2 regions of the Aquamicrobium ahrensii genome follow, and region 1 is predicted to be linked to the other one. Evidence: predicted binding sites of a transcription regulator. Region 1 holds the regulator's gene; the other holds the start of a gene.

Region 1 (4,597 bases):
ATCTTCACCAATGAGGATTGCAAGAGGCTGGCCGCCAGCGGAATTGGCGCCTTCCTCGTCGGCGAAAGCCTGATGCGGCAGGAAGACGTCACCGCTGCAACGCGCATTTTGCTGGGGCTGGACGCTCCGGGAGCTTGAGGCGATGACCAATACACCACCCGCCAAAAGCGGCCTCACCCATATCGGAACGATGGGGGAGGCGCATATGGTGGATGTTGGCGACAAGGCCGAAACAATTCGCGAGGCGGTCGCCGAGGGCGTCGTGCGCATGCAGGCCGAAACGCTGGCAATGATTGTCGAAGGCAATGCGAAGAAGGGCGACGTTCTTGGCACGGCCCGAATCGCCGGCATCATGGCGGCAAAGAAAGCGCATGAACTCATTCCGCTTTGCCACCCGCTGCTGTTGACGAAGGTCACGGTGGAGATCGAACCGGACCACGCCCTGCCCGGCCTCAGGGTGCGGGCGATGGCGCGGGTGACCGGCAAGACCGGGGTGGAAATGGAGGCTCTGACAGCCGCTTCCGTCGCCTGCCTCACCATCTACGACATGGCCAAAGCCGTGGATCGTGGCATGGTTATCTCGGACGTCAGGTTGCTTTCAAAGACCGGGGGCAAGTCCGGCGACTATGAGGCGGAAAGCTGACATGGCTCTGGTTCCGATGGAGACGGCGCTGGAGCGCCTTCTGCAGGGTGTCGAGCCTCTGACTGCCGAACGGGTTCCCCTCGATCAGGCTTACGACCGGGTGCTGGCTGAACCGGTAACGGCGCTTCGCACGCAGCCGCCGTTCCACGCCTCCGCCATGGACGGCTACGCCGCCCACGGGGTCGATGCAGGCGCAATTGGAAACCGGCTCGCAGTGATTGGCGAAATTGCCGCCGGCAGCACCTTTTCCGGGACCGTGGGCAAGGGAGAATGCGTACGCATCTTCACCGGCGCGCCCCTTCCCGCCGGCGTCGACACTGTCGTCATTCAAGAGAATGTGAAGGTTGCGGCGCCGGGCATCATAGAACTGCTCGAGACCACGGTAGCGGGCCGCAATGTCCGGCGCGCCGGTATCGACTTCATGGAAGGCGACCTGCTGATCGAGAAAGGCCGCCTGCTCGGTCCTGCAGCATTGTCGCTGGCTGCGTCCGCCAACCATCCCAGCCTTTCGGTGGTGAAGCGCCCGCTGGTCGCCATCATCGCCACCGGAGACGAGTTGCGCCCGCCCGGCAGCGCAACCGGGCCTGGCCAGATCATCTCCTCGAACGCCTATGGCATCGCAGCCTGCGCCCGCGCCGCCGGCGCGGAAGTGCTTGATCTCGGTATCGCCCCCGACCGGAGGGACGCCACGGCAGCGCTGGTCAGGGAAGCGGTGGCGGCGGGGGCAGATGTTATCGTTACGTCCGGCGGCGCTTCCGTTGGCGATCACGACCTCGTTCACGAGGTTTTGACCGGGGAAGGCATGACGCTCGATTTCTGGAAGATCGCCATGCGCCCCGGCAAGCCGCTGATGTTCGGCAGGATGGGCGAGATCAGATGTCTTGGTCTGCCCGGCAATCCGGTGGCCAGCCTCGTTTGCTCCCAGCTTTTCCTCAAACCGCTGCTTGCCCGTCTTGGAGGAAAGCCGTTCCGGCAGGACATGCGCGCCGCTATCCTTGGGGCCGACATGAGCGCCAACGATCACCGGCAGGATTATGTGCGCGCGAGGCTTGAGGAGCGCGATGGAAAGCTTGTGGCCACGCCGTTCGAAATGCAGGATTCCTCCATGCTGCGCGTGATGGCGGCAGCCGGCGGCCTGATCGTCCGGGCTCCATTCGCAGATCCGCTCGCAGCCGGCGAGCCGTGCCCGGTTCTGCTCATCGACTAACGAATTCTCAATTCATTCATTAAACTTTAAACGGTTGCGGAACACAACTGGAACATATAGTGTTTGTTCCGGGTTTGTTTTCCAATTCTGGATTCACCGCTGCCGGGGGAACCGATGCTGACGCGCAAGCAACATGAATTGCTGCTCTTCATTCATGAACGAATGAAAGAGAGCGGTATTCCGCCTTCATTCGACGAGATGAAGGAGGCGCTGGATCTCGCTTCCAAATCCGGCATTCACCGGCTCATCACCGCCTTGGAGGAACGCGGCTTCATTCGCCGCCTGCCCAATCGCGCCCGGGCGCTCGAAGTGTTGCGTTTGCCCGATTCCATTGCGCCCGGCCTCAACAGCGCGCGAAAATTTTCCCCAAGCGTCATTCAGGGCAGTCTCGGGCAGCCGGCTAAAGAAACCCGCAAACTCCAGATCGCCAGCAATGACGACGATTCGGGTTCGGCCGTTTCCATTCCGGTTATGGGACGGATCGCCGCCGGCGTGCCGATCGATGCGATCCAGCATAAGACGCACTCCATTTCCGTGCCTCCGGAAATGCTCTCCAGCGGCGAACACTATGCGCTGGAGGTCAAAGGCGATTCGATGATCGAGGCGGGTATCTTTGAGGGCGATACGGTCATCATCCGCAATGGTGACACGGCGACGCCGGGTGACATCGTGGTCGCGCTGGTGGATGACGAGGAAGCCACCCTGAAACGTTTCCGCCGCAAGGGTGCTTCCATTGCCCTTGAAGCGGCCAATCCAGCCTATGAGACGCGTATCTTCGGACCCGACCGGGTGAAGGTGCAAGGCAGGCTTGTCGGATTGATCCGTCGCTACTGATAGAAAGTGGAAGCCCTTCGACGAAAGCCGGTCTTCAGAAGGTGCATGTATCTTTTAAAGAAAAATATCGAGAAAACCAAACGATATAAGGCTAACCTTCTAAATCAGGTTAGGTATTACACGTTGGCGGCTTGATCCTGGAGCGGGCGGCCATCGCGTGCATTCTGGACGGGCTTGTTCTTTATTCCGATTCGCGCGTCAGGCCACCTTCCGGAGAATTTGCAGGCTTGGGGGTGGCCACTTTCCGCTGGTAGGGTGGCATGCCGCGCGCCTCCCGGGAAAATCGGCGCTGGGTATGCCATGGGCGATAGTCTCCCTCGATGGAGAAGTGTATTTCGGGCTTTGGTCTCGTGGATGCTGCGCCGTTCGATGAAAAGCCTGCCGGCAGGAATACCGCCGCACTGCCCTTTTGCGCCAGTTGGCGGCGGGTGATGACGGCGAGACCGGCATTGCGGCAGGGATTTCTTGCCGTTGGGTCTTCGATCACGATAAGGCTCGCCGTATCGCAGAAGGCGCGGGCAGTATCGGTATCGGACGCCTGCACGATCTGCGCGCCTGAAGGGTGGTGTGTCACGCAAACCCTGTCCGCGCATCGAAATCCTGCGCCTGCGGTGGATTCCTCGCCACCGTCCTTCATTTTCAGCGCGAGATCGTTCCGATCCTTTTGTTTGCGTCGCTCCGGCGCCTGCACGCCTTGCGCATCGAGAGCCCGCCGCCAATTATCCATGGTGAAGGCGTTGGGGCGCGGACGGTTAACGGCGATCTCGCCATTCTCCATGGTGACGGCGAGCAACCGCGCGTCTTCCGAAATCAGAATGTCCGGTGTGCGTTCTTCAATCAGCATCATCAGACTCGCCACCGCAAACGGCGCCGAAACCCATCGCAGCCATGTCGTCGCCATGGTCGCGATCACGAGCGCTATGCTTGCTAAAAGGACGGAAGCTGCCGAAATCAGGCCGACCGCATCAATGGGCGACAGGTCGGCGATCCGTTCTGACAGATGGATCATTACAGTCAGACCCTGCCCCATCACATACAGAAACGGGCCATCCAGCCCGAAAGGCATGGCTATGGACGCGAAAACCGCAAACGGCATGACGATGATCGAAACGACGGGCATGACTGCGAGGTTCGCCAGCAGGCTGAGTGGCGCCACACGCTGGAAGTGCCAGGCTGCGTAAAGTGTTGTCGCGATGCCAGCGACGATCGAAGTGGCGGCGAGCCCGATCATCATGACGGCAAATCGATGCAGAAGTGCACTGGCGAGCGAGCGCTTTGCGGGAACTCCCGCCGAAACGCGTCGGGCGCGATAATCGGACCACGCCGCATAGGCCCCAACAAGTGCGGCGGTCGCCGCAAACGACATCTGGAAACTTGGGCCCACAACCTCATGCGGCGTTACGAGAATGACGATGATGGCGGAAATGGCGAGGTTGCGCATAGTGAGCGCGCTTCGATCGAACAGAATGGCGATCAGCATCACCGCCAGCATGATGAAAGAGCGAACTGCGGCGACCACCATTCCGGAAATCAGCAGATAGGCGATGATGGCGAACAGCGCCGTCAACGCCGCATATTTCCTGACCGGTCGACGGGACGAAAAATCCGGAAACAGCGCAAACAGCGCCCGCATGAGACCCATCACGGTGCCGGCGACCAGCGCCATATGCAGACCGGAAATGGAAATGATGTGGTAGATGCCGGTCTTGCGCATCGCCTCATTGATTTCTTCCGGGATACCAGCCCGCACGCCGACGATGAGAGCGGCGGCGATCTCGCCCTCCGGCCCGCCGATACTTTGCCTGATACGCCCGGCGATCGATTGCCTCGCACGCTCGATCGCCGCGCCGAAACGGGCGGTGATCGGAGCTACTGTCGGGGAGGAAAGTTCCGGCCCGGAAAGGAAGAAACCG
Region 2 (4,597 bases), on a different contig from region 1:
GACCATGCGGATGGCTGCGCGATCGCCCGGCCGGACTGTACGGATGGTGCTCATGAGAGCTTCCCACCGGGGACGAGCCGCGCGCCGCGCAGAAACTCGCCGGCGGAAACAGGACGCGCGCCCGCACGCTGCACTTCGATAAGCCGCACCGCGCCCTCGCCGCAGGCGACGGCGAGCGCATCGTCGAGCACTGTGCCCGGCTCGCCCGCCCCTGCCGTCAGCGTCGAGCGCAGCAGCTTCAGGCGTTCGGGCCTGCCGCCCGTCCCGAACTCGCACCAGCTACCCGGAAACGGAGACAGGCCGCGTATGTGATCGTGCACCTCCTGCGCGGGACGGCTCCAGTCAATCCGCGTTTCCGCCTTGCCTATCTTTTTCGCGTAGAGAGCCCCGTCTTCCGGCTGCGGGGAAAAGGCCAGCGTTCCCGCCTCCATCTTCGCCAGCGCTTCCACCATCAGCCCGGCGCAAGCCGGCATCAGGGCGTCGTGCAACTCACCAGCGGTCATGTCCGCGCCGATGGCGATCCTGTGGGCCAGCCCCACCGGGCCGGTGTCCAGCCCTTCCTCCATGCGCATCACCATGACGCCGGTTTCCGTGTCCCCGGCCATGATCGCGCGCTGGATGGGAGCCGCGCCGCGCCAGCGCGGCAGAAGCGACGCATGGCCGTTGAGACAACCAAGCCGGGGCGCATCGAGAATGGCGCGGGGCAGGAGCAGGCCATAGGCGACGACAACCGCCACATCGGCGTTCAGCGCCCGCAAGGCCACCTGCTCGTCCGTTCCCTTAAGCGAAAGCGGTGTGAAAACCGCAATGCCCAGCCTTTCGGCCTCACGCTGAACCGGCGAAGGGGTAAGTTCCAGCCCGCGCCGCCCGGCCGCGCGCGGCGGCTGCGTATAGACCGCAACGATCTCGTGGCCCGCTTCGGCGATAGCGCGCAGGGTGGGCACGGAGAAATCCGGCGTGCCCATGAAAACGACGCGCAACGCCATGGTTCAGCCGACGAGACGGCCGGCCGGCTTGTCGCGGGCCAGCTTGCGGAACTTGCGCATGACGATATCGCGCTTCAGCTTGGAGATGTGGTCGATGAACAGCACGCCGTTGAGATGATCGATCTCGTGCTGGAGGCAGGTCGCCATCAGCCCCTCCGCCGCCATTTCCCGCGCCTCTCCGTCCCGATCGACATATTTCACCCGCACGGAGGCGGGCCGCTCGACCTCGGCGTAATATTCCGGGATCGACAGGCAGCCCTCTTCGTAAACGGAGCGCTCGTCGCTGCTGTGCAGGATTTCCGGGTTGACGAAAACATGCGGAGCCGGCTCGTCGTCTTCCTTGGCGAGGTCGATCACCAGAAGCCGCAGCGGCAGGCCGACCTGGATTGCAGCGAGGCCGATGCCCGGCGCGTCGTACATCGTCTCCAGCATGTCGTCGGCCAGCTTGCGCAGCGATTCGTCGACACGCTCGACCGGTCTGGACACCTGTCGCAGCAAGGGATCGGGAAGAATGATGAGCGGCTTGATGGTCATTGCGCTCACGTAAGACCTCGCCAGTTCCCCGTCAACCGGGAAGGTTGGCGCGTGTTCACGTTTTGATCTGGTCGCGAAAGGCGAATCTGCTATGGTGCGTGGATGAACGACCTGCAAAGTCCTTTTTCCCTGCCGATCGCGCGGCTCGGCGCAAGCACGTTCACGCTCGGGCAATTGCTGACTTTCGTCGTTCTTCTCTTCGCCATTCTTCTGGCAGCGATGATCGCCGCGCTGTGGCGCGCATCGAAGGCTCGTACCGAAGCCGCGGCGGAAGCGGCCGACAACGCCCGCGACGCGGAAACGCGCATGGCCGAAATCATGCGCAGTCAGGCCGAGATGCAGGGTCGCATGGGCGCGATCGCCGAAGTGTTCGGCTCCCGGCAGGCGGAGCTGACGCAATCGCTTGGCCAGCGCCTCGACGCCATGAGCGGACGGCTGGGCCAGACCATCAGCGAGCAGACCCGCGCCACACATGAGAACCTCGCCAGATTGCAGGAGAGGCTGGCCACCATCGACAGCGCGCAGAACAACATACAGGCGCTGGCCGGACAGGTGGTGCAGCTTCAGGCGATCCTCTCCGACAAGCAGACGCGCGGCGCATTCGGCCAGTCGCGCATGGAAGCGATCGTCGCCGACGGGCTGCCGATGGGCTCCTATGAATTCCAGGCCACCCTGTCCAACGGCAACCGGCCGGATTGCCTTGTGAAAATGCCCAACGACGCGCCCTCGCTGGTCATCGACGCCAAATTCCCGCTGGAGGCCTGGAACGCAATTCGCGCCGCCGAAACGGGCGAGATGCAGAAAGCGGCGGCGCAGGCTTTCCGGCGCGACGTTGAAATTCACATCCGCGACATCGCCGGCAAATACCTCCTGCGGGGGGAAACGCAGGACACGGCCTTCATGTTCGTGCCGTCTGAATCTGTTTTCGCCGAAATCCACGAAAATTTTGAAGCGCTGGTGCAGCGCGCGCACCGCTCGCGCATCGTCATCGTTTCCCCATCCCTTCTGATGCTGTCGATCCAGGTCATACAGGCGATCCTCAAGGATGCCCGCATGCGCGAGCAGGCGCATGTCATCCAGGGCGAGGTGGTCCGGCTGATGGAGGATGTGGGCCGGCTGGACGAGCGGGTGCGCAAGCTGCAAACGCATTTCGGACAGGCGTCGAAGGACATCGACGACATTCTCGTCTCCACGTCGAAGGTGACGCGGCGCGGCCAGAAGATCGAGGCGCTGGAAGTTGGAGGCGCCGCCGCTGAAGCGGCTGCCGGCAAGGATGACCATGAAGCCGGCCCCGTGGCCGCTTCCAGGACCGGGCAATTGCGGCTGCGGATTGTCGAGGAAGCCGAATAGGCGGGACCATTTGAGATTTCGGGCGGAAGCTGCCCTTTACCGGAATCCGCCGCCCGTTCCCGGGAGCCGAAAGACGGGTCGGAACCCGTGGTCTGGCGGCGGCCGATCTCCCGAAGAGCTGTGGAGCAAGCGTAGCTGAGCCGGAACGCCCGGACATTTCCGCGCTCCGCGTTCCCCGCATTGCTGCAATGCCATAGCGGCGCTTGATCCCGTCCCGATCCCGCCTTATGTCCCGGATGGTGGGGACGACCCCATGGTTTCAGGACCGGTTGGAGGCCTGAAATCCCTGTTTCCGGCCGGGACGACCCGCCATATGACGGAGCGTTCCATGAGCTGGTTCCTGCTTTTCATCGCCGGTCTGTTCGAGGTGGGCTGGGCGATAGGCCTCAAATACACGGATGGCTTCTCGAAGCCGCTGCCGACGGTTCTGACTGTTCTTTCCATGGTGATCAGCATGGTGCTGCTGGGCTTTGCGCTCAAGCACCTGCCGGTCGGGACGGGTTATGCCGTCTGGACCGGCATCGGCACGGTTGGCACCGCGCTGCTCGGCGTTTTCCTGCTGGGCGAGCCGGCCACCGCGGCAAGACTCGGCTGCATTGCACTGATCGTCAGCGGCATCATCGGCCTCAAGCTGGCGGCCTGATTCACATCACAAAGAAGCTATGGATCGTTTCACGGAAACGGTGAAACGATCCACATCCTGCCTTCACGCAATTCCAGAGGGAGAACTGCTTGCGGCTTTTTCTGGAAAAACCCCAAAAGGCCGGTCCCCGTTCGGGGCCGGCCTTTCAAGATTCCAACTGTATCGCGTTCAGCGGCCGGAGAAGCCCGGCGGCAAACGACCGCCGCGGGCCTTGCGGGCCGCGTAACGGGCGTCGCGCTTGGCCTTGCGTTCGGCCTCGACAGCCAGTTCGGCGGCGACGCGCTCGGCTTCCTCGGCCTCGCGGATGCGGGCCTGCTCGGCGGCGATGCGTTCGGCTTCGGCGCGCTCGGCTGCTTCACGAGCCAGCTTTGCCTGCTTCAGAACGGCTTTCTCGGCCTCCCGCTCGGCGCGGGCGGCGAGAATCGCCTCGCGCTCGGCCTTGCGGGCCAGAACGCGCGGATCGTCTTCCGCCGGACGCTGCTTGAAACGCTCGAGAAGAGCCTTCTTTGCATCATTAGCGGCGTTGCGCCGCTCGAAAATGTCTTTTTCCCTGTATATAGCCAACTTTACTTCCCTGAAATCGGTTCGCGTGCCTTACATACGGGTCAAACGCCAGACTTCAAGCACCAAAACAGCATGCCTGCCATGAAATCCCGGTATGTTGCACTGCGACGACACTTGTTCATGGAGCGTTTGCGGTGTGCGGACCCGCTCCCTATATCCGGCGGGACCTGACACGGAAACACGATATGACCTCACTCTCCGTCCTCGACCTGTCGCCCGTCACCGAGGGCGGCACGGTCGCGCAATCGCTCGCCAACACGCTGGACCTCGCCCGCCACGCCGAGCGGCTCGGCTACAAGCGCTACTGGCTGGCCGAGCACCACAACATGGCGGGCATCGCCAGCGCCGCCACTTCCGTGGTCATCGCCCATGTGGCAGCCGGAACCAGCTCGATCCGGGTGGGTGCGGGCGGCGTCATGCTGCCCAATCATGCGCCTCTGATCATCGCCGAACAGTTCGGCACGCTGTCGGCGCTGCATCCTGGCCGCATCGATCTCGGTCTTGGCCGGGCGCCCGGCAC

The links. Region 1 encodes LexA, which represses DNA repair genes until DNA is damaged. Its sites were predicted from a motif close to TGTTCNNNNTGTGTTCNG; they were not measured.
Region 2: a site for LexA is predicted at 1,573-1,590, ahead of ABID44_RS12415 (DNA recombination protein RmuC). Genes of this name have one in related genera too.

The regions. Positions count from the first base shown of each region.
Region 1 is NZ_JBEPMN010000001.1:172,687-177,283, reverse strand. Features, by position in the region: gene trpC (indole-3-glycerol phosphate synthase TrpC) at 1-138, shown strand, start outside; gene moaC (cyclic pyranopterin monophosphate synthase MoaC) at 143-643, shown strand; gene ABID44_RS00910 (molybdopterin molybdotransferase MoeA) at 645-1,850, shown strand; gene lexA (transcriptional repressor LexA) at 1,965-2,684, shown strand; gene ABID44_RS00900 (ComEC/Rec2 family competence protein) at 2,866-4,597, opposite strand, start outside.
Region 2 is NZ_JBEPMN010000009.1:26,378-30,974, forward strand. Features, by position in the region: gene ABID44_RS12400 (GNAT family N-acetyltransferase) at 1-54, opposite strand, end outside; gene fmt (methionyl-tRNA formyltransferase) at 51-986, opposite strand; gene def (peptide deformylase) at 990-1,520, opposite strand; gene ABID44_RS12415 (DNA recombination protein RmuC) at 1,623-2,870, shown strand; gene sugE (quaternary ammonium compound efflux SMR transporter SugE) at 3,199-3,513, shown strand; gene ABID44_RS12425 (DUF6481 family protein) at 3,682-4,077, opposite strand; gene ABID44_RS12430 (LLM class flavin-dependent oxidoreductase) at 4,263-4,597, shown strand, end outside.